One region of the Bradyrhizobium genosp. P genome, then DNA from elsewhere that is predicted to be linked to it. Evidence: predicted binding sites of a transcription regulator. Region 1 holds the regulator's gene; each other region holds the start of a gene.
The links. The regulator HrcA, encoded in region 1, represses chaperone genes, less so after heat shock. The targets are predictions, from matches to a motif close to GTTAGCACTCNCNNNNNGNGAGTGCTAAC.
Positions count from the first base shown of each region.

Region 1 (6,560 bases):
CCGGTCCCCAGCAGCAACCGCAGGCGGTCGGCACCGGGCAGGTCAAGGTCGGCCTGATCCTGCCGCTGTCGGCGTCCGGCAACGCCGGCGTCGCCGCACAGTCGATGCGGAACGCCGCCGAAATGGCACTGGCGGAATTTCAGAACCCGAACATCCAGCTCCTGATCAAGGATGACGGCGGCAGCCCGCAGGGCGCGGCGCAAGGAACCCAGCAGGCGCTGTCCGAGGGGGCCGAGATCATTCTGGGGCCGTTGTTTGCGGGCTCGGTGCCGGCCACTGCGCAGCTGACACGGACACGCGGCACGTCGGTGATCGCCTTCTCGACCGATTCGAGCGTGGCCTCGCGCGGCGTCTATCTTCTGAGCTTTCTGCCGGAATCCGACATCAATCGCATCGTCGATTATGCCACCGGCATCGGGAAACGGTCATTTGCAGCGATGGTGCCCGACAATGCCTATGGCAACGTGGTCGAGGCCGCGTTCAAGCAGGCGGTCGGCCGCAAGAACGGACGCGTCGTTGCATTCGAGAAATATGGCGCCGATCGCGCGACGCCGGCGCGGACGGTGGCGCAGGCGCTCGGCCAGGCCGACGCGCTGCTGCTCGCCGATGATGGTGATTCGGTGGTCGCGACCGCCGATGCGCTGACCGCGGCGGGCTCCAATCTGCACAACATCCAACTGCTCGGGACGGGGCTGTGGGACAATCCCCGCGTGTTCGCAAGCCCGGTCCTGCAGGGCGGCCTCTATGCCGCGCCCGACCCGGCCGGTTTCCGCAGCTTCGCCAACCGCTACCGCACCAAGTTCGGCGGCGAGCCGGTGCGCACCGCGACGCTTGCCTATGACGCGGTGGCTCTGGTTGCAGCGCTTGCGCGTACGCAAGGCGCACAGCGCTTTTCGCCGGAAACCCTGACCAATCCGTCCGGCTTTGCCGGCATCGACGGCCTGTTCCGCTTTCGCGCTGACGGGACCAACGAACGCGGCCTTGCGGTCATGAAGGTGGCATCGGGCGGCGGCACGCCGGTTGCCGGATCGCCGAAGAGTTTTGGCGCTTAAGCAGCCAAATCGGCGACCACGGCGTCGAGCACCGGGAAGCCTGATTTCGTCACGCGCAACCGTCCGTCGGGGTCGACGGCGATCGCGCCTTCCTCGCGCAGCGTGGCGATCCGGTGCGGATCGAGCTGGCGGCCGGAGAGCGCCGCATAGCGCTTCGGATCGATCCCCTCCGCGAGCCGCAGCCCCATCAGCAGGAATTCGTCGGCCCGCTCCTCGCTGTTGAGGCAATCGTCGGTCATGACACCGTGGCCGCGTTCCTCGACGCGCAGCAGCCACGCCTCGGGGCGCTTGTCCGTTGCGGTCGCGTGCCTGACACCATTGATATCAAGCCGACCATGCGCGCCCGGCCCGACGCCGGCATATTCATCGCCGCGCCAGTAGACGAGGTTGTGCTTGCACTCTGCGCCGGCGCGCGCGTGATTGGAAATCTCGTAGGCCGGCAGTCCCTCGCGCGCGCAGACCTCCTGGGTCACGTCGTAGAGTGCACGCGCGGTCGATTCGTCCGGCGTCTGCAGCTTGCCCGCGGCGTGCAATCCGAAGAACGGCGTGCCTTCCTCGATCGTCAGCTGATAGAGCGACAAATGCTCGGCGGCTTCCGAGATCGCCTGCTTCAATTCGCTCGACCACATCTGCGGCGTCTGGCCGGGGCGGGCATAGATCAGGTCGAAGGAGTAACGGTCGAAGGCGGTGCGTGCGATCGCAACTGCATCGAGCGCCTCGCGTGCGGTGTGCAGGCGTCCAAGCGCCTTCAGTGAGGCATCGTCGAGCGCCTGCACGCCGAGCGATACGCGATTGACCCCTGCCGTGCGGTAGCCGCGAAAGCGTGTCGCCTCGACGCTGGTCGGATTGGCCTCGAGCGTGACCTCGACGTCATCAGCGACCGACCAATGCTTGCCGATTGCATCGAGCACCGCGCCGACAGTCTGCGGCTGCATCAACGACGGCGTGCCGCCACCGAGGAAGATCGATGACACCTCGCGCCCCGGCACGCGGGCCGCGGTGGTCTCGATCTCGCGGGCGAACGCGCGTACGAAGCGCTCCTCGTCGACGGGCGCGTGCCGGACATGGCTGTTGAAATCGCAATATGGGCATTTCGACAGGCAGAACGGCCAGTGCACGTAGACGCCGAATGCCCTTCGTTCAGCGTGGCTCAAGGCAGATCTCCGCGAGCTTCACGAAGGCGCGGGCGCGATGTGACAGGCCGAGCCCGATCGGCGGCAGGCCGTGCTTCTCGATGCTGGTCATTTCACCGAAGGTACGCGCGTGTCCGTCGGGCAGAAAGGCCGGATCGTAGCCGAAGCCGGCAGTGCCGCGCGGCGGCCAGACGAAAGTTCCATCGACCCGGGCCTCGACCTCTTCGAGATGATCGTCGGGCCAGGCCACACACAGCGCGGAGACGAAATGCGCCCTGCGCTTGTCCGGCGTGGTGGCGCCGCGCTCCTGCAACAGGCGCTCGATCTGGGTCATCGCCGCCATGAAGTCCTTGCTCTCGCCGGCCCAGCGCGCCGAATAGATACCGGGTGCGCCGTCGAGCGCGTCGACCACGAGGCCGGAATCGTCGGCAAAGGCCGGCAATCCGGTTGCCTTCGCTGCAGCGATAGCCTTGATCACGGCATTGGCGCGAAAGCTGTTGCCGGTCTCCTCGGGCTCGGCGAGGCCAAGCTCACCGGCCGACACCGCTTCCACCCCGTAAGGCGCCAGCAGCTCCCGCATCTCGGCGAGTTTGCCGGGATTGTGGGTGGCGATGACGAGCTTTCCGGTGATTCGGCGGTGCATGGCCAATCTGACTACGCGACCGCGATCTTTTGCAAGTCGACCAGACGCGCGACACCTCTGCGGGCGAGCGCCATCAGCGCCAGGAATTCGTCCTGCGAGAACGGCGTCTTCTCGGCGGTGCCCTGCACCTCGATGATGCGGCCGTCGCCGGTCATGACGAAATTGGCGTCGGTGTCGGCCTCGGAGTCCTCGGCATAGTCGAGGTCGAGCACCGGCGTGCCCTTGTAGATACCGCATGAAATCGCCGCCACGTTGTCGCGCAGCACGTTGGCCTTCAGCATGTTGCGGGTCTTCATCCAGTTGATGCAATCCGCAAGCGCCACCCAGGCGCCGGTGATCGAGGCGGTACGGGTGCCGCCGTCGGCCTGGATGACATCGCAATCGACGGTGATCTGGCGCTCGCCGAGCGCTTCCAAATCGACCGCGGCGCGCAGCGAGCGGCCGATCAGCCGCTGAATCTCGACGGTGCGGCCGCCCTGCTTGCCGGCGGAGGCCTCGCGGCGGGTTCGCTCCAGCGTGGCACGCGGCAGCATGCCATATTCGGCGGTGACCCAGCCGCGGCCCTGGCCCTTCAGCCATGGCGGCAGCCGCTCCTCGAGCGTGGCGGTCACCAGCACATGGGTGTCGCCGAATTTCACCATGCAGGAGCCCTCGGCATATTTGACGACGCCGCGTTCCAGCGACACGGGACGCAGTTCATCGGGCGCACGGCGGCTTGGCCGCATGGGAATCCTCCGAAAATCCGAGAGAAGCAGTCGGAGCGTGACGACCTATCCTTGAATCGTCATCGCGCTCTAACACTTTGTTTCAGCATGATCTTTTCGGAAAAACCGGTTCCTGTTCGTCCCGATCATGCTCAAGGCGTGCTTGTAGGAGGGGGAAGCGGCAGCGGCAAGGGTTTTCGGCCCGGCCTGCGGGGGTGAATGCGTGCTTGTCACGGGCCTCGCGGATCGACAGATTGGGGGCAATTGTGAGGGAGTAGAACGTGGCTCACCACGACCCGATCAGCCTGATCACGCCGCATGCGGGGCTTGCCCAGCTCAACGAGCGTTCGCGCGACATTTTTCGTCAAATCGTCGAAAGCTATCTGGCGACCGGCGAGCCTGTCGGCTCGCGCAACATCTCGCGCCTGATCGCGCTGCCCCTGTCGCCGGCATCGGTCCGCAACGTGATGTCGGACCTCGAGCAGCTCGGGCTGATCTACGCGCCGCACACATCGGCCGGCCGGCTGCCGACCGAACTCGGCCTGCGCTTTTTCGTCGACGCGCTGATGCAGGTGGGCGATCTCACCGAGGCGGAGCGCCAATCGATCCAGACCCAGCTTGCCTCCGTCGGCCGTGCACAATCGGTCGAGGCGGCGCTTGGCGAAGCGCTGACCCGGCTGTCGGGGCTGACCCGTGCGGCAGCGGTGGTGCTGACGCCAAAATCGAACGCGCGGTTGAAGCACATCGAATTCGTCCGGCTGGAACCGGAGAAGGCGCTGGTCGTGCTGGTCGCTGAAGACGGTCAGGTCGAGAATCGGGTGCTGGCGCTGCCGCCGGGCGTTCCCTCCTCGGCGCTGATCGAAGCGACCAATTTCCTCAACGCGCGGATTCGCGGCCGGACCCTGGCCGAAGCGCGCCTCGAGCTCGAGACCGCCTTGACGCAGAACCGCGCCGAGCTCGATCAACTGACGCAGAAGGTCGTGACGGCCGGCATCGCGAGCTGGTCCGGCGGCGAGAGCGAAGCCCGGCAGCTGATCGTGCGCGGCCACGCCAATCTGCTGGAGGATCTGCATGCGCTCGACGATCTCGAGCGCATCAAGTCGCTGTTTGATGATCTCGAGACCAAGCGTGGCGTGATTGACCTGCTGGGTCGCGCCGAGCGCGGTGAGGGGGTACGGATCTTCATCGGCTCGGAGAACAAGCTGTTCTCGCTGTCGGGTTCCTCGACCATTATCGCGCCTTACAGCGATGCCCATGGCCGGATCGTCGGCGTCCTCGGCGTGATCGGCCCGACGCGGCTGAATTATGCCAGGGTGATCCCGACGGTTGATTACGCCGCGCGCATTGTCAGCAAGATCCTGGGTGGCTGACCGGACGGAAGTTCGTTTCCATTTGACGCGTTTTCTTCACGCGAACCGGAGGCCACTTCGCTCGAAACCGCTATGTGGCGCTTGATTTTCGCCGCTCAAAGCACGATATCCGGGCCAGCCAATCCCCAAGATTTGAACCGCGCGCGTTTTTCGAGAAGGCAAGCCATGACCGATCCGAACCGGACCAATGACAATACCGAGAATCCGGCTCCGACGGGCGAGCCTGTGACCTCCAAGCCCTACATCATGCCCGACGATCCGGAAGTCGGATCGGCGGAAGCCTTGAGCAAGGAACTGGCTGAGGCGCGCGACAAGACGCTGCGCACGCTGGCCGAGATGGAGAATCTCCGTCAGCGCACCCGCCGCGAGGTCGCCGACGCCAAGACCTATGGGATCACCGGCTTCGCCCGCGACGTGCTCGATATCGCCGACAATCTGCAGCGTGCACTCGATGCGGTTCCGGCCGAGACCAAGGAAGCCGCCGATCCCGGCCTGAAGGCATTGATCGAAGGCGTCGAGCTGACCGAGCGCTCACTGCTCAACGCGCTGGAGAAGAACGGCGTGAAGAAGTTCGACCCGATCGGCGAGAAGTTCGATCCGAACTTCCAGCAGGCGATGTACGAAGTGCCCGACCCGTCGGTGCCATCAGGCACGGTGGTGCAGGTCATGCAGGCCGGCTACATGATCGGCGAGCGCATTTTGCGCCCGGCGCTGGTGGGGGTCTCCAAGGGCGGCGCCAAGGCCGCTCCGGGTGCCGACTTCACGGCCTGATCGCCGTGACTTCGCGCGAAAGACCTTACGCGCGAAAGGCTTGCGCCAAGAAACCTCAAGCCAGGAAACTTAAGCGATGTCCGATGACTGGATGCGCTTGACGCCGGCCTTGGCCATGTCGGCCCAGGCCTTCGCAAGCGACCCTTGCGTGTCGATGCCGCGGCAGGCGTCTTCCACCACATAGGTTTCGAAGCCGGCCTTGCGCCCGTCCAGCGCGGTCCACGCCACGCAGAAATCGGTGGCAAGTCCCGCGATGAAGACGCGCTTGACGTTGCGCGCCTTGAGATAGGGCGCAAGTCCGGTGGTCGTCTTGCCGTCGGCCTCGGTGAAGGCGGAGTAGCTGTCGACGTCCTGGTGAAAACCCTTGCGGATGATCAACTCGGCTTGCGGGATTGCGAGGTCTTTCGACAGCGAGGCGCCGTCGGTGCCCTGCACGCAGTGGTCCGGCCACAGCACTTGCTTGCCATAGGCGAGGTCGATCGTCTCGAATGGCTTCTTGCCGGAATGGGCCGAGGCAAAAGAGACGTGTCCGGGCGTGTGCCAGTCCTGCGTCATCACCACATTGGCGAAGCTCTTGGCGATCTTGTTGATGATCGGCACCACCTGCTCGCCGTCCTTCACCGCGAGGCTGCCGCCCGGCAGGAAGCAGTTCTGGACGTCGATCACCAGCAGCGCCGAGCCGTCGTCGGGCTTGATCGCCGCCGCCCAAAGCTCGCCTGGAACCAGGGTGGCAAGTGCCGTCGCACTGAGACCTGCAACAACCTGCCGTCGATCCAACATTGTGCCTCTCCTCGACTGGCTGAAACCGCGCGAGGAGGCTAGTTCCGTTCGCTGGCCTGCGAAAGTCCGATTTTTCGGCGGGACTTGCGGAAACGGCGATCAGCCGC
Region 1 is NZ_CP188195.1:190,546-197,105, reverse strand. It holds gene ACP2YO_RS00980 (penicillin-binding protein activator) at 1-1,052, shown strand, start outside; gene hemW (radical SAM family heme chaperone HemW) at 1,049-2,206, opposite strand; gene rdgB (RdgB/HAM1 family non-canonical purine NTP pyrophosphatase) at 2,193-2,828, opposite strand; gene rph (ribonuclease PH) at 2,840-3,553, opposite strand; gene hrcA (heat-inducible transcriptional repressor HrcA) at 3,814-4,902, shown strand; gene grpE (nucleotide exchange factor GrpE) at 5,068-5,673, shown strand; gene pncA (bifunctional nicotinamidase/pyrazinamidase) at 5,743-6,453, opposite strand; gene ACP2YO_RS00945 (hypothetical protein) at 6,553-6,560, opposite strand, start outside.

Region 2 (6,560 bases), 1.7 Mb from region 1:
GGGCGGCGACCAGTCGTCGAGCAGTCTGGCGCGCGACGCCGGGATCAACGACGTCAATTCCTCCGGCCGCGACAATGACCCGGGCTCGCGCGCCGGCGCGTTCGACCAGGCGCAGGCCGACCGGGACAGTGACGACGATCAAGACGCCGACGACCTCGACGACAACGGCGGCGATGACAACAGCGATTACGCGTAAGCGCGATCGCTCAAGCGAAAACGGCCGCTCTCATCGAGCGGCCGTTTTGATTCAAACGAAGCGACCGATCACATCACCACGACCTTAGCACCGACATTGACGCGGCCGTAGAGGTCGATGACGTCCTCGTTGCGCATCCGGATGCAGCCGGAGGAGACGTTGGTGCCGATGGTCCAGGGCTCGTTGGAGCCGTGGATTCGGTAGAGCGAGGATCCCAGATACATCGCGCGCGCGCCGAGCGGATTTTCCGGCCCGCCCTCCATGTGCCGCGGCAGGTCGGGACGGCGCACCAGCATTTCCGGCGGCGGCGTCCAGGCCGGCCATTCCTTCTTCGCCGAGATCGTCTTGATGCCCGCCCAGCTGAAGCCGGGCTTGCCGACGCCGACACCGTAGCGCAGCGCGTGGCCATCACGCTGTACCAGATAGAGGAACTTGTTCGGCGTATCGATGACGATGGTGCCGGCGCCCTCCTTGCCGTGATACTCGACCATCTGCTTTTCATATTTCGGGTCGAACGGACGCTGCCTCGGATCTCCCGCCGCCTCTTCCTGCTGCTGGTAGATCATCTGCTGCTGCGGATCCATCGGCGGCAGCCCGCTGCGGTTGCCGTAATAGTCCGGCTGCTGCTGATACACCGGCTGCTGCCGGTAGCCCTGCGACGACGGGCCGTCACCGAACAGGAATTCGATGAAGCCGCCGCCCATATTGGAGCGCTGCGGCTGCTGCACATAGGCGGTGCGCATCGGCGGTTGCGGCGCCTGTTGGTCGGCGTAGATCACGGTCGGCTCGGCCGGCGGCGCCGCGTCGATCGCAAGGGCATGATGTGGGAACGCAAGCAGGGACGCGCCGGCAAGCAGCGCAAGCGTGGTCTTCTTGGACATCGACGTACTCTGTACTGTTTCGTCGTGACGTGTTTCGCATGGCGCACGGACTGCGCCGCTGCACGTGGTCAATAAGCAATGAAAACCGCATCGGTTTGGTAAACAGATCCGGCGTTTCGATTCACCACGTCGTCGACCACGCGCGGTTTTGTCCGGTAGCGTTTATTTTGGATGAACGCGCGACCGGCATGGTTAACCGCGGTTTGACGGCGCATTTGCGCCATGCGCGCCAAACTGTTCCCGCGTGAACCTGACGTTAAATCGCTTCCGCCTAGAAGAGGCTGATGTGAAGGGGTGGGAATGAAATCATGTCGGTTAGTCGCAAGCGTTTTCGTGTCGAGCAGGCCTTGATGGGCGATGTGCCGATGCCGGAGTCCGTGGCCGCGGACGCTGTCGACATCGGTCCGATGCATCGCGAGATCATGGCGGAGCTTCGCGCCATCCGCGCCCAGATGGCCGGCGGCTCCGCGCCGCGCGCCGCCGTCACTGAATCCATGGAAGCCTCGGTGGCGCGCGAAGTCGCCGAAGCGCATACGCTGCTCGAGACCTATCGCGCCCAGATCGAGCAGTGCGAGAAGCTCAAGGTCGAGCTCGACCTGATCCACGACGCGATCAGCCGCACCAAGCGCGAGATCGCCGTGCTGCACGGCAAGAGCTTCAACGGCGAGGAGATGGCCAAGGTCAATGGCGAGCTCGGCGCCGTGGTCGGCGGCACCGAGGAAGCCACCCAGCAGATCCTCGAGGCGGTGGAAGCGATCGACCAGGCCGCCAGCGCGCTGTCGAAGACCGTCACGCCGGACCAGCAGAAGCTGCTCAGCGAGGAAATCCAGGAGCGCGTGGTCGCGATCTTCGAGGCCTGCAACTTCCAGGACCTCACCGGCCAGCGCATCAGCAAGGTGATGCACACGATGAAATTCATCGAGCAGCACATCAACGAGATGATGAACATCTGGGGCGGCGTCGACGCCATCAAGGCACATGCGCCGCCGATCGTCGACACCCGCCAGGGCGACGACCGCCTGCTCAACGGCCCGAAGCTCGACGGCGACGTCGGCCACGCCTCGCAGGACGACATCGACGCAATGTTCAACTAAGCGCAGGCAGATCGACACAGAAGCGCCGGCCAAGGGGCCGGCGTTTTTTTGGCGACTGTCTATCCGCCCGTCATTGCGAGGAGCGTCAGCGACGAAGCAATCCATACTTCCGCCGCGGGACCCATGGATTGCTTCGCTTCGCTCGCAATGACGACTTGGATAGTCCCCGCTACGCCCGCGGCGCGCAGCGGACGTAGACCATGTTGCCGTAGCGGGTGGCGGCGTCCTTGTCGACGAAGCGGGTGATCATGACGCGGCCGTCGAAGGAGACGATCTCGCGGTCCTGCTCGCCGGGGGTAGGTCCGGGCGGGCCGATATAGTTCTTGCCGCTCGGGGAGCCCTTCAGCCGCAGTTCCTGCGGGGTGGCCTGGTCGGCCAGATGCATGATGACGCCGCCGGACTGTCCGGCGCCGATCACGTAGGGCTGCTTGCACTGGCCGCGCGCGGCGGCCTCGGTGCGGGCGCGGTCGGTGGGATTCTGGAACGAGGCAAGGCCCCAGCGGCCGACAATCTCGTCGGCGCGGATGGTCGCGGGCATTTCCGGACCCCCTCCCTGATCGGCCGCCGGCGCAGTGTTCGACGACAGCGACGGAAGGCTCATGCTGCCGCACGCCCCCAGGAATATCGTCAGCGCCGGGACAGCCGCGAGCCGTGCGACCATTCGCGCGTTGAGTGACCTGATCATTCGCATCCCCCGACAATGGCCCAGCCGCACCCACCTGCAGCCAAGCGTAAAACGCAAGGCGGAGCAACGACGTCCGACAAAATTACGTCATCGCTACGATTCGGTTTCCCTAGCACCATGCTATATTGGCCTCACCAAGGCCTTAACTCCGGTTTGCTTGACAGAAACCGCGCCAGGCCATATTTCCCGCGCACCATTAGCACTCCCACACAACGATTGCTAAGTGCGTTGGGCGTCCTGCCCGGCGCCGACCGGACCGCACTCAACCCCGGTCTCGATGAACCGAACCTGAAACCCAGCCGCAAGAGGGAACGTCATGGCTAAATCCAAATTCCGCCCGCTGCATGACCGTGTCGTGGTCAAGCGTATCGATGCCGAGGCAAAGACCAAGGGCGGCATCATCATTCCGGACTCGGCCAAGGAAAAGCCCTCCCAGGGCGAAATCGTCGCCGTCGGCCCGGGTGGCCGCGACGAGGCCGGCAAGCTGATCCCGATCGACCTCAAGGTCGGCGACCGCGTGCTGTTCGGCAAATGGTCGGGCACCGAGATCAAGCTCGACAGCGAGGAGCTCCTGATCATGAAGGAGTCCGACATCATGGGCGTGCTGGCCTGAGCCCGTAAACCCGAAAGGCCGCCACACTCACAGCTGTCATGCCCGGACTTGATCCGGGCATCCATCACTCTCCGAAGAAAGATGGATTGCCGGGGCATCTAGCACGAAGACGCACTTCGTGCTTCTGCCCGGCAACGACGAATGAAGGCGTGGCGAGCGCATCTGTCCAATTTTCCAGGAGTTCAAAACAAATGGCTGCCAAGGACGTAAAATTCGCCGGAGACGCCCGCGACCGCATGCTGCGCGGTGTCGACGTGCTCGCCAATGCCGTCAAGGTGACGCTCGGCCCGAAGGGCCGCAACGTCGTGATCGACAAGAGCTTCGGCGCGCCGCGCATCACCAAGGACGGCGTCACCGTCGCCAAGGAGATCGAGCTCGACGACAAGTTCGAGAACATGGGCGCGCAGATGCTGCGCGAGGTCGCCTCCAAGACCAACGACACCGCCGGTGACGGCACCACCACCGCGACCGTGCTGGCCCAGGCCATCGTCCGCGAGGGCGCCAAGTCGGTCGCCGCCGGCATGAACCCGATGGACCTCAAGCGCGGCATCGACATCGCGGTATCAGCCGTGGTCAAGGACATCGAGAAGCGTGCCAAGCCGGTCGCCTCCTCCGCCGAGGTCGCCCAGGTCGGCACCATCTCCGCCAACGGCGACGCCGCAATCGGCAAGATGATCGCGCAGGCGATGCAGAAGGTCGGCAATGAGGGTGTGATCACGGTCGAGGAGAACAAGTCGCTCGTCACCGAGGTCGACATCGTCGAGGGCATGAAGTTCGACCGCGGCTACCTCTCGCCCTACTTCATCACCAACGCCGAAAAGATGACCGCCGAGCTCGAGGACGCCTACGTCCTGATCCACGAGAAGAAGCTGTCCGGCCTGCAGGCGATGCTGCCGGTGCTGGAAGCCGTGATGCAGTCCGGCCGTCCGCTCCTGATCCTCGCCGAAGACGTCGAAGGCGAGGCCCTGGCAACGCTGGTGGTGAACCGCCTGCGCGGCGGGCTCAAGGTCGCCGCGGTCAAGGCGCCGGGCTTCGGCGATCGCCGCAAGGCGATGCTGGAGGACATCGCGATCCTGACCGGTGGTCAGATGATCTCCGATGAACTCGGCATGAAGCTCGAAAGCGTCACCATCAACATGCTGGGACGCGCCGGCAAGATCGTGATCGACAAGGAGAACACCACGATCGTCAAGGGTGCCGGCAAGAAGAAGGACATCGAGTCCCGTGTCGGCCAGATCAAGGCGCAGATCGAGGAGACCACCTCGGACTACGACCGTGAAAAGCTCCAGGAGCGTCTGGCCAAGCTCGCCGGCGGCGTCGCTGTCATCAAGGTCGGCGGCGCGACCGAGATCGAGGTCAAGGAGAAGAAGGACCGTGTCGAGGACGCGCTGAATGCGACCCGCGCCGCGGTGCAGGAAGGCATCGTGCCGGGCGGCGGCGTGGCGCTCTTGCGCGCCAAGAAGGCGGTCGGCCGCATCACCAACGGCAATGCCGACGTTCAGGCCGGCATCAACATCGTGCTCAAGGCGCTGGAAGCTCCGATCCGCCAGATCTCGGAGAATGCCGGCGTCGAGGGTTCGATCGTGGTCGGCAAGGTCCTCGAGAACAAGTCGGAGACCTTCGGCTTCGACGCCCAGACCGAGGACTATGTCGACATGATCGCGAAGGGCATCATCGACCCCGCCAAGGTGGTGCGCACCGCGCTGCAGGACGCCTCCTCCGTGGCCGGCCTGCTGGTGACCACCGAAGCCATGGTCGCCGAACTGCCCAAGGAAGCGGCCCCGGCAATGCCCGGTGGCGGCGGCATGGGTGGAATGGGCGGCATGGGCGGCTTCTAAACCATCCAGTCAGCGCCATTTGCATCGAGATCGAAGGCCGCCTCCGGGCGGCCTTCTTTTTTGGTCAATGACAGAGAGGTTTGCTAGTTACGAACACCGATTCGCCCGTCGAGGACTCATCGTATGCGCACGCTCCCGCTCCTCCTGCTCGGTCTTGTTGTTGCCTCAGCTCCCGCGCTTGCCCAGATCAAGCTCCAGCAGAAGGCCGGAACCGGTGGCCCCGAGACGCGCTATTTCACCGCGATGGACGGGCTGATGGACGGCAATGCCGACGTCATCCTGAAGGAGACCCGGCAGGGCAAGACCGTCACCGCGGCCGTGCTCGACGTCTGCTATCCCGCCGACAAGACCTCCGACCGCAAGGACCGCTTCGTCGCCACCCTCACCGTCAACGGCCAGACCCTCTCCGGTTCCACGCAGTCCGTCGCCGACAAGCAGCCGGTCACCGTCAAGCTGACCCGCAAGCCGACCGGCGACACGTTCGAATTCCGCGGCCAGATCGCGGTCGGCCAGAACGTGACCGAGGTCGCCTCGTCCGACAATTCGGACCTCAGCGAGAAGGAATTCCAGGACAACCAGACCTCCGACGACGGCATCACGCCGCAGCCAAAGGACTTCACCGACGTCTCGCCGGAATCGCTCGGCGTGCGGGTGAAGCTCGATGCAGCGTCCGACTTCCTCAAGAGCCTGAAGGGCGAGTCGGTCGAGATCGGCACCAGCAGCCTCGCCGTGACCTGCGACGCGATGCGGGCCGGCGAGCAAACCATCAGCCTTACCGTCGATCCCGAGCACGCATCCGCGCTGCTCGCCAAGGCGAAATCGGCCCCGGGGGTGACGGCGGCCGGCTGGACCAGCGGCGTGGTCGAGATGGACCGCACCCTCCGCTTCGCCGCCGCCGACTGGCGCGACGGCGACAAGATCGACAAGGACAAGATCGCAGCCACGATCTCGGGCGTGCTGGCGAAAACCCTGTCGGCCAAGCCGGCATCCGCGACCTGGAACGCCAACACCGGCAAGCTGAAACTGGTTCTGAAGCGGCCGAGCGGGGTCTATCCGAGCCTTGGTCTCACCGAGAATCTCGAAATCACCGCGCTGGTCTCACCCGACAGACCAGGCGCCATCGATCGGCTGATGCTTTGGGTCTCGAGCCCGGCGACCTCGACCACGGACGACAGCGCCGGCGCGAAGCTGAACCTGTCCGACGACTCCACCAGCGACGAGGAAGGCGGCGAACCGAAGAACGATAACGGCTC
Region 2 is NZ_CP188195.1:8,473,675-8,480,234, forward strand. It holds gene ACP2YO_RS40665 (DUF2076 domain-containing protein) at 1-196, shown strand, start outside; gene ACP2YO_RS40670 (L,D-transpeptidase) at 265-1,077, opposite strand; gene ACP2YO_RS40675 (hypothetical protein) at 1,116-1,325, shown strand; gene ACP2YO_RS40680 (protein phosphatase CheZ) at 1,386-2,171, shown strand; gene ACP2YO_RS40685 (hypothetical protein) at 2,341-2,856, opposite strand; gene ACP2YO_RS40690 (co-chaperone GroES) at 3,173-3,469, shown strand; gene groL (chaperonin GroEL) at 3,661-5,307, shown strand; gene ACP2YO_RS40700 (hypothetical protein) at 5,431-6,560, shown strand, end outside.
Region 2: a site for HrcA is predicted at 3,052-3,080, ahead of ACP2YO_RS40690 (co-chaperone GroES). Genes of this name have one in related genera too.

Region 3 (6,560 bases), 3.5 Mb from region 1:
TCAGCGCCAGGCCCGCCCTCACGGCGCGTTCGGCATCATGCTCGTGCGCCTGGGGATAACCGAAATAGGCAAGGACTCCGTCGCCCATGTATCTGGCGACGAAACCTTTCGTACCGGTGATGATGTCGGCGCAACAGCTCTGGTAGCTGCCGATGATCTCGCGCAAATCCTCGGGGTCCAGTCGCGTCGACAGCGCGGTCGAGCCGACCAGGTCGCAGAACATGATCGTCAGTTGACGGCGTTCGGCCGTATCGGGCTTGCGCGGCGGAACGGATGCCATCAGCCCGACGGGAGAAGCTCCCTTGTCGACGGTTCCGAGTGCGGCGACGGCCCGCAGGAACTTGCGGCGGTGCCCGAGCAGCACGCCGAGCTTCTCCAGATCCGCATCGGTCAGATAGGGGACGACGCTGAGATCGACAGCGTTCTCCCGGAACGTCTGCGCATATCGTTCCAGACCGATGCTGTGAAGCCAACTGTCGATGTCCAAGTCAGGGCCCCTTGGCTGTTGCCAGCGGCAGCGTGCGACCGGCCACGATTTCAGGGGAATTTGCTTGAATCGACTGCCCGAACCGGTGCCTGACCGCCGACAAAGCGAGGATCCCCCCCGCATGTTGTAGATTTCCCGTCGCAAGCAGTCAAAGCGTCTCGCTCATGGTCGCGCAAGGATCGGTGGATCGCCGGTCGGACGGCGATTGACCGTCGTACGGACTTTTACCGGCGGTCATAACGCCCGACCTCGGAACGACGCGCGGCTTTCGTCCCAAACAAAAACCCCGGCATTGCTGCCGGGGTTCTGCATGTTTTGTGCCGTGAAGCGTGGACTTATTAGAAGTCCATGCCGCCCATGCCGCCGCCCGGAGGCATCGCGGGGCCGCCGGCGTTCTTCTTCGGCAGCTCGGCGACCATCGCCTCGGTGGTGATCAGCAGCGCTGCAACCGACGCAGCGTTCTGGATCGCGGTGCGAACGACCTTGGTCGGGTCGATGATGCCCTTCTTGACGAGGTCGACATATTCGCCGGTCTGGGAGTCGAAGCCGTAAGCGTAGGACTTGTTCTCCAGGATCTTGCCGACGATCACCGAGCCGTCTTCACCGGCGTTGATCGCGATCTGGCGAGCGGGAGCCGACAGCGCCTTGCGCACGATCTCGACGCCGGTCTTCTGGTCGTCGTTCTTGGTACGCAGGCCCTTGAGCTGCTCGGAGGCACGGAGCAGGGCGACGCCGCCGCCCGGGACGATGCCTTCCTCGACAGCCGCGCGGGTCGCATGCATCGCGTCATCAACGCGATCCTTGCGCTCCTTCACCTCGACTTCGGTCGCGCCGCCGACGCGGATCACCGCGACGCCGCCTGCGAGCTTGGCGAGACGCTCCTGCAGCTTCTCACGGTCGTAGTCCGAGGTGGTTTCCTCGATCTGCGCCTTGATCTGGGCGACGCGGGCGTCGATGTCGGCCTTCTTGCCGGCGCCGTTGACGATCGTGGTGTTTTCCTTGTCGATCATCACCTTCTTCGCGCGGCCGAGCATGGCGAGCGTGACGTTCTCGAGCTTGATGCCGAGATCTTCCGAGATCGCCTGGCCGCCGGTCAGGATCGCGATGTCCTGCAGCATGGCCTTGCGGCGATCGCCGAAGCCCGGAGCCTTGACGGCCGCGACCTTCAGGCCGCCGCGCAGGCGGTTGACGACGAGGGTGGCGAGCGCTTCGCCTTCGACGTCTTCAGCGACGATGACCAGCGGCTTGCCGGTCTGCACCACGGCCTCGAGCAGCGGCAGCAGCTCGTTCAGCGAGGAGAGCTTCTTCTCGTTGATGAGGATGTAGGCGTCGTCCATCTCAACGCGCATCTTGTCGGCGTTGGTGACGAAGTAGGGCGAGATGTAGCCGCGGTCGAACTGCATGCCCTCGACGACGTCGAGTTCGGTTTCGAGCGACTTGGCTTCCTCAACCGTGATGACGCCCTCGTTGCCGACCTTCTTCATGGCGTCGGAGAGGAACTTGCCGATTTCGGCATCGCCGTTGGCCGAGATGGTGCCGACCTGGGCGATCTCGTCGTTCGAGGTGACCTTCTTGGAGTTCTTGACGAGGTCGGCGACCACGGCTTCCACAGCCAGGTCGATACCGCGCTTCAGGTCCATCGGGTTCATGCCGGCGGCAACCGACTTGGCGCCTTCACGGACGATCGCAGCCGCCAGAACGGTGGCGGTGGTGGTGCCGTCGCCGGCCGCGTCAGCGGACTTGGAGGCGACTTCGCGCACCATCTGCGCGCCCATGTTCTCGAACTTGTCCTCGAGCTCGATCTCCTTGGCGACGGTGACGCCGTCCTTGGTGATGCGGGGAGCGCCGAACGACTTCTCGAGCACGACGTTGCGGCCCTTGGGGCCGAGGGTGACCTTCACCGCGTTGGCGAGGATATCGACGCCGCGCAGCATCTTGTCGCGCGCATCTACGCCGAATTTGACTTCTTTGGATGACATACTTGTTTTCCCTGGGTTGATGTTGGTCTCTCACCCTTCTCGGAGACGCCGGCGGCGCTCCTCAGGGTGAGCGTGCGGCGTTGGCTTAAGCAGCGGCCTTCTTCTTGGTGGCGGGGACGTCGAGGACGCCCATGATGTCGCTTTCCTTCATGATCAACAGGTCTTCATTGTCGATCTTGACCTCGGTGCCGGACCACTTGCCGAACAGGACGCGGTCGCCGACCTTGAGGTCGATGGGGATCAGCTTGCCAGCTTCGTCGCGGCCGCCCGGGCCGACGGCGATGATTTCGCCCTGGGAGGGCTTTTCCTTGGCACTGTCCGGAATGATGATGCCGCCAGCGGTCTTCTCTTCGGCGTCGATGCGCTTGACCACGACGCGGTCGTGAAGCGGACGGAATTTCATGCAGTCCTCCTAAGCATTTGCAGATGTTGTTGAATTTTCGAGCATTGGCAGTCCATCCCAGCGAGTGCCAGGGGACTGGGCAGGAGATAGGCCAAGCCTGGGCGGCGGGCAAGGGCTTCTAGCAGAAAAATTGGCACTCGAATGGTGCGGTTGCCAGCATCACCGGTCATGCTTAACGCGCGTCGCGGAGCCGCGCAGCCCTATTAGCACGTGCGGTAAGCTGCTGCTAACGCGGGAAATTTCAACAAATCGTTAAACATTTAGGCTTGTGATGGGTTAGTCGCGTGCGTCACATTTCTCTCATGTGAGCGCATCTTTTGCCGGGGTGGCTCCGGCAGGTCGGCCACCCCATGCAGAAGCGCTCCGTCACAGGAGGTTTGGCATGGTCTCGCGGGTTGGTGGGGTTGCTTCCGAGGACTTCAGGAAGCAGTTGCTGGGGTACGGGCTGACGACGGCGCAAATTCTCTATCGGATGCCGGATCATCCGTCGCTGCTGCAGACCTATGTCTGGCAGAACTACGATCTGTTTCCGAAATTTCCGGCGCTCAAGGATTTCCTGACGTTCTGGGAAGAGAAGTTGGAAGGCCCGCTGTTCGCGGTCACGATCGCGCATTCCAAGCTGATCAAGCCCGCGGAACTGCGTGCCGTCGACGGTGTGTTCAGATTGCACTGACCGTGCGGCGAACTGGCTTTCGCAGTTTGGAACGCATACATTCATGGTGTGTACGGAAGGCCCGACAATGCGCAAGCGAGCGGTTGATTTATCATTGGAGGAACTGGCGGCCATGGGCGCCAACGCTGCGCTCACGGCTGCTCAGAGAGCCTACGACGCTGGTCTCTCTGTCGCCGGCACGGCGGATGTTGCCCAGGCGGGTCGCGTGGCGTCGTCGTTGGTCGAGCGGCGTCCGTCGGGCACAGTCACAGGGCTTGCCGCGTCGGCATCCGATGTCACAACCGACCTGTCCGTTGCGGACACGCCCAACGCTAGGAAATCGGCTGATTGAGCGAACCGCCGCCTTTTCTTTTGGTCCTTGCCGGTCCGAACGGCTCGGGAAAGAGCACGCTCACGAACTACTTGATCGAGGCCGGAATCGACTTCGGCGAGTACATCAATCCCGATGAAATCGCCCTTGCAGTCTTCGGACCGGAACCCGAACGGTCGAAGCGAGCGCAGGAGATTGCGGACCGTCGTCGCGACCGTTGTCTGAGCGGGCAGTCGAACTTCAGTTTCGAGACGGTGATGTCGCATCCGAGCAAAGTCGATATCATGATCCGTGCGGTTGATGCAGGATACGACGTCACACTCTATTTCGTCTGCACCTCCGATCCGGAGATCAACGTTAGACGGGTCGAGAACCGTCAGTTTGGGCGGTCACGATGTGCCGCGCGACCGAATCGTCGCACGCTATTGGCGCTCACTGGACTTGCTGTGTCATGCGGCGTTGGTTGCGCGCCGCAGTGTGCTTTTCGACAACAGCGCTGTCGTCGGCTATCGCGCCAATCCGCGGCTGCCATATCCGCAGAATGGCCTGCGGCCGGTCTGTCAAATCACCGGGAACGGAAGAGAGTACGCAGTCGTGCTGGGGTCGGATATGCCCGGCTGGGTCGTTCAATTCCTGGTCAACCCGTTGGACGCGCTGGCGCGCAGTCCCGGAAGCGGAATCACCTTAAAGATCGAGCAGAAAACGGGACCGCTGGGGTAGCTTGGCTTTGCAATTGCCGCGTGGTCCGGGACTCGATAGTCTCCGCGCAGGTTGTGCCCGCTCGTCGGGTGAGGCGCACAGCAGGGAGGTCGGCAATGGTCAGGAAAAAGACGGCGGCAAGACCCGCAGCCAAGACCGCGGTGAAGAAGAAATGGACGGGGCTCAAGGGCGCGGCCAAATCCTCCGCGCGCAAGACCGTGAAGTCCAAGGGCCGCGTCTCGACGGCAAGGCCCAAAGCTGCAGCGAAGCCGACGTCAAAAGCCCGGCCGAGGCAGCGCATCGCCATCAGCCATCACCGCGAAGAGGATTTCAAGACCGACGGGTTGCGCACCTACGCCAAGTACCGCGACCTCGGCATCGCTGCGGCATCGCATGGCCTGGCGCAGGCGCATGTCATCCGGCTGCAAGGTCCGTGCAATCCGGAAGAGGTCTCGAAACTGCATTTCCACGACGTCGAATTCCAGATGGTCTATGTGCTCAAGGGCTGGGTGAAGACCTACATGGAAGGCGAGGGCGAGACCTTGATGAAGCAAGGCAGCGCCTGGACCCAGCCTCCGCGCGTCAGGCACATGATCCTGGATTACTCCGACGACGTCGAATTGCTGGAGGTGATCCTGCCGGCGGAATTCAAGACGGTGGAGTTGACGGCGTAAGGACGTCGTATGCTGCTCGCGCCAATGCTCGTCATGGCCGGGCTTGACCCGGCCATCCATCTCGCTTCGCACGAATGTTTCCCGATTGATGGATGGCCGGGTCATAGTCCTTCGGACGGCGATTCCCGGGCACGACGACCTAAGTCAAAACCCCCACGATCGCGCCCATCAGGCACGTCGTGAGCGTGCCTGAGACGATCGACTTCAGCCCGAGCGCGTTGATCTCCTCGCGCCGCTCGGGCGCCATGGTGCCGAGGCCGCCGATCATGATGCCGAGGCTGCCGAAATTGGCGAAGCCGCACATCGCGTAGAGCATGATCAGCCGTGAGCGCGGATCGAGCGCGTCGGTGCCGAGCTTCGAGAAATCGACATAGGCGATCAGCTCGTTCAGCACGGTCTTGGTGCCCATCAGGCTGCCCGCCGTCACCGCCTGCGACCAGGGCAGGCCCATCAGCCAGCACACCGGCGCCATCACATAACCGAGCAGCCGCTGCAGCGAGATTTTCGCGCCGCCGACTTCCGGCAGCAGGCCGATGATGGCGTTGACGAGATACACCAGCGCGACCAGCACCAGCAGCATCGCGATGATATTGATCAGCAGCTCGACCCCGGCCGCGGTCCCCTTGACGATCGCATCCATCGTCGAGGAGACCTGAACGTCGGGATCCTCCAGCGATCCGCCGGTGCGCCTGTCAGCTGTTTCAGGCACCATGATCAGGCTCACCAAAATCGCGGCCGGCGCGCCGAGCACGGATGCAATGACAAAATGGGCGGCCGCATCGGGTATCAGCGGTGCAAGAAGCGTGGCGTAGAGCACCAGCACAGTGCCGGCGATACCGGCCATGCCACCGGTCATCACCAGAAACAATTCGCTGCGCGTGAGCTGCGGCAGATAGGGGCGGATGAAGAGCGGCGCTTCCACCATGCCGAGGAAGATGTTGGCCGCGGTCGAAAGCCCGACCGCGCCGCCGACGCCGAGCGTGCGCTCGAGCAGCCATGCCATGCCGCGCACCACCGGCGGCAACACGCGCCAATAGAACAGCAGCGTCGTCAGCACGCTCATGAGCAGCACGATCGGCAGCGCCTGGAACGCGAGGATGAAATCGGTGCCCGGCGTTTTCGGATCGAACGGCGCCGGGCCGCCGCCGACATAGCCGAACACGAAGGCGGTGCCGGCGCGGGTCGCCGCGGCGATGGTGCCGACCGCGTCGTTGATCGCGCCGAACGCTGTCGTCACCAGCGGCACCTTGATCAACACCAGCGCGGTGACGATGGTGGCGGCAAGGCCAATCGCGGCCTGTCGCAGCGACACCGCATGGCGATTCTCGCCGAACG
Region 3 is NZ_CP188195.1:3,662,040-3,668,599, forward strand. It holds gene ACP2YO_RS17730 (AAA family ATPase) at 1-487, opposite strand, end outside; gene groL (chaperonin GroEL) at 826-2,466, opposite strand; gene ACP2YO_RS17740 (co-chaperone GroES) at 2,552-2,869, opposite strand; gene ACP2YO_RS17745 (usg protein) at 3,252-3,542, shown strand; gene ACP2YO_RS17750 (hypothetical protein) at 4,234-4,572, shown strand; gene ACP2YO_RS17755 (cupin domain-containing protein) at 4,668-5,225, shown strand; gene ACP2YO_RS17760 (NupC/NupG family nucleoside CNT transporter) at 5,365-6,560, opposite strand, start outside.
Region 3: a site for HrcA is predicted at 2,913-2,941, ahead of ACP2YO_RS17740 (co-chaperone GroES). Genes of this name have one in related genera too.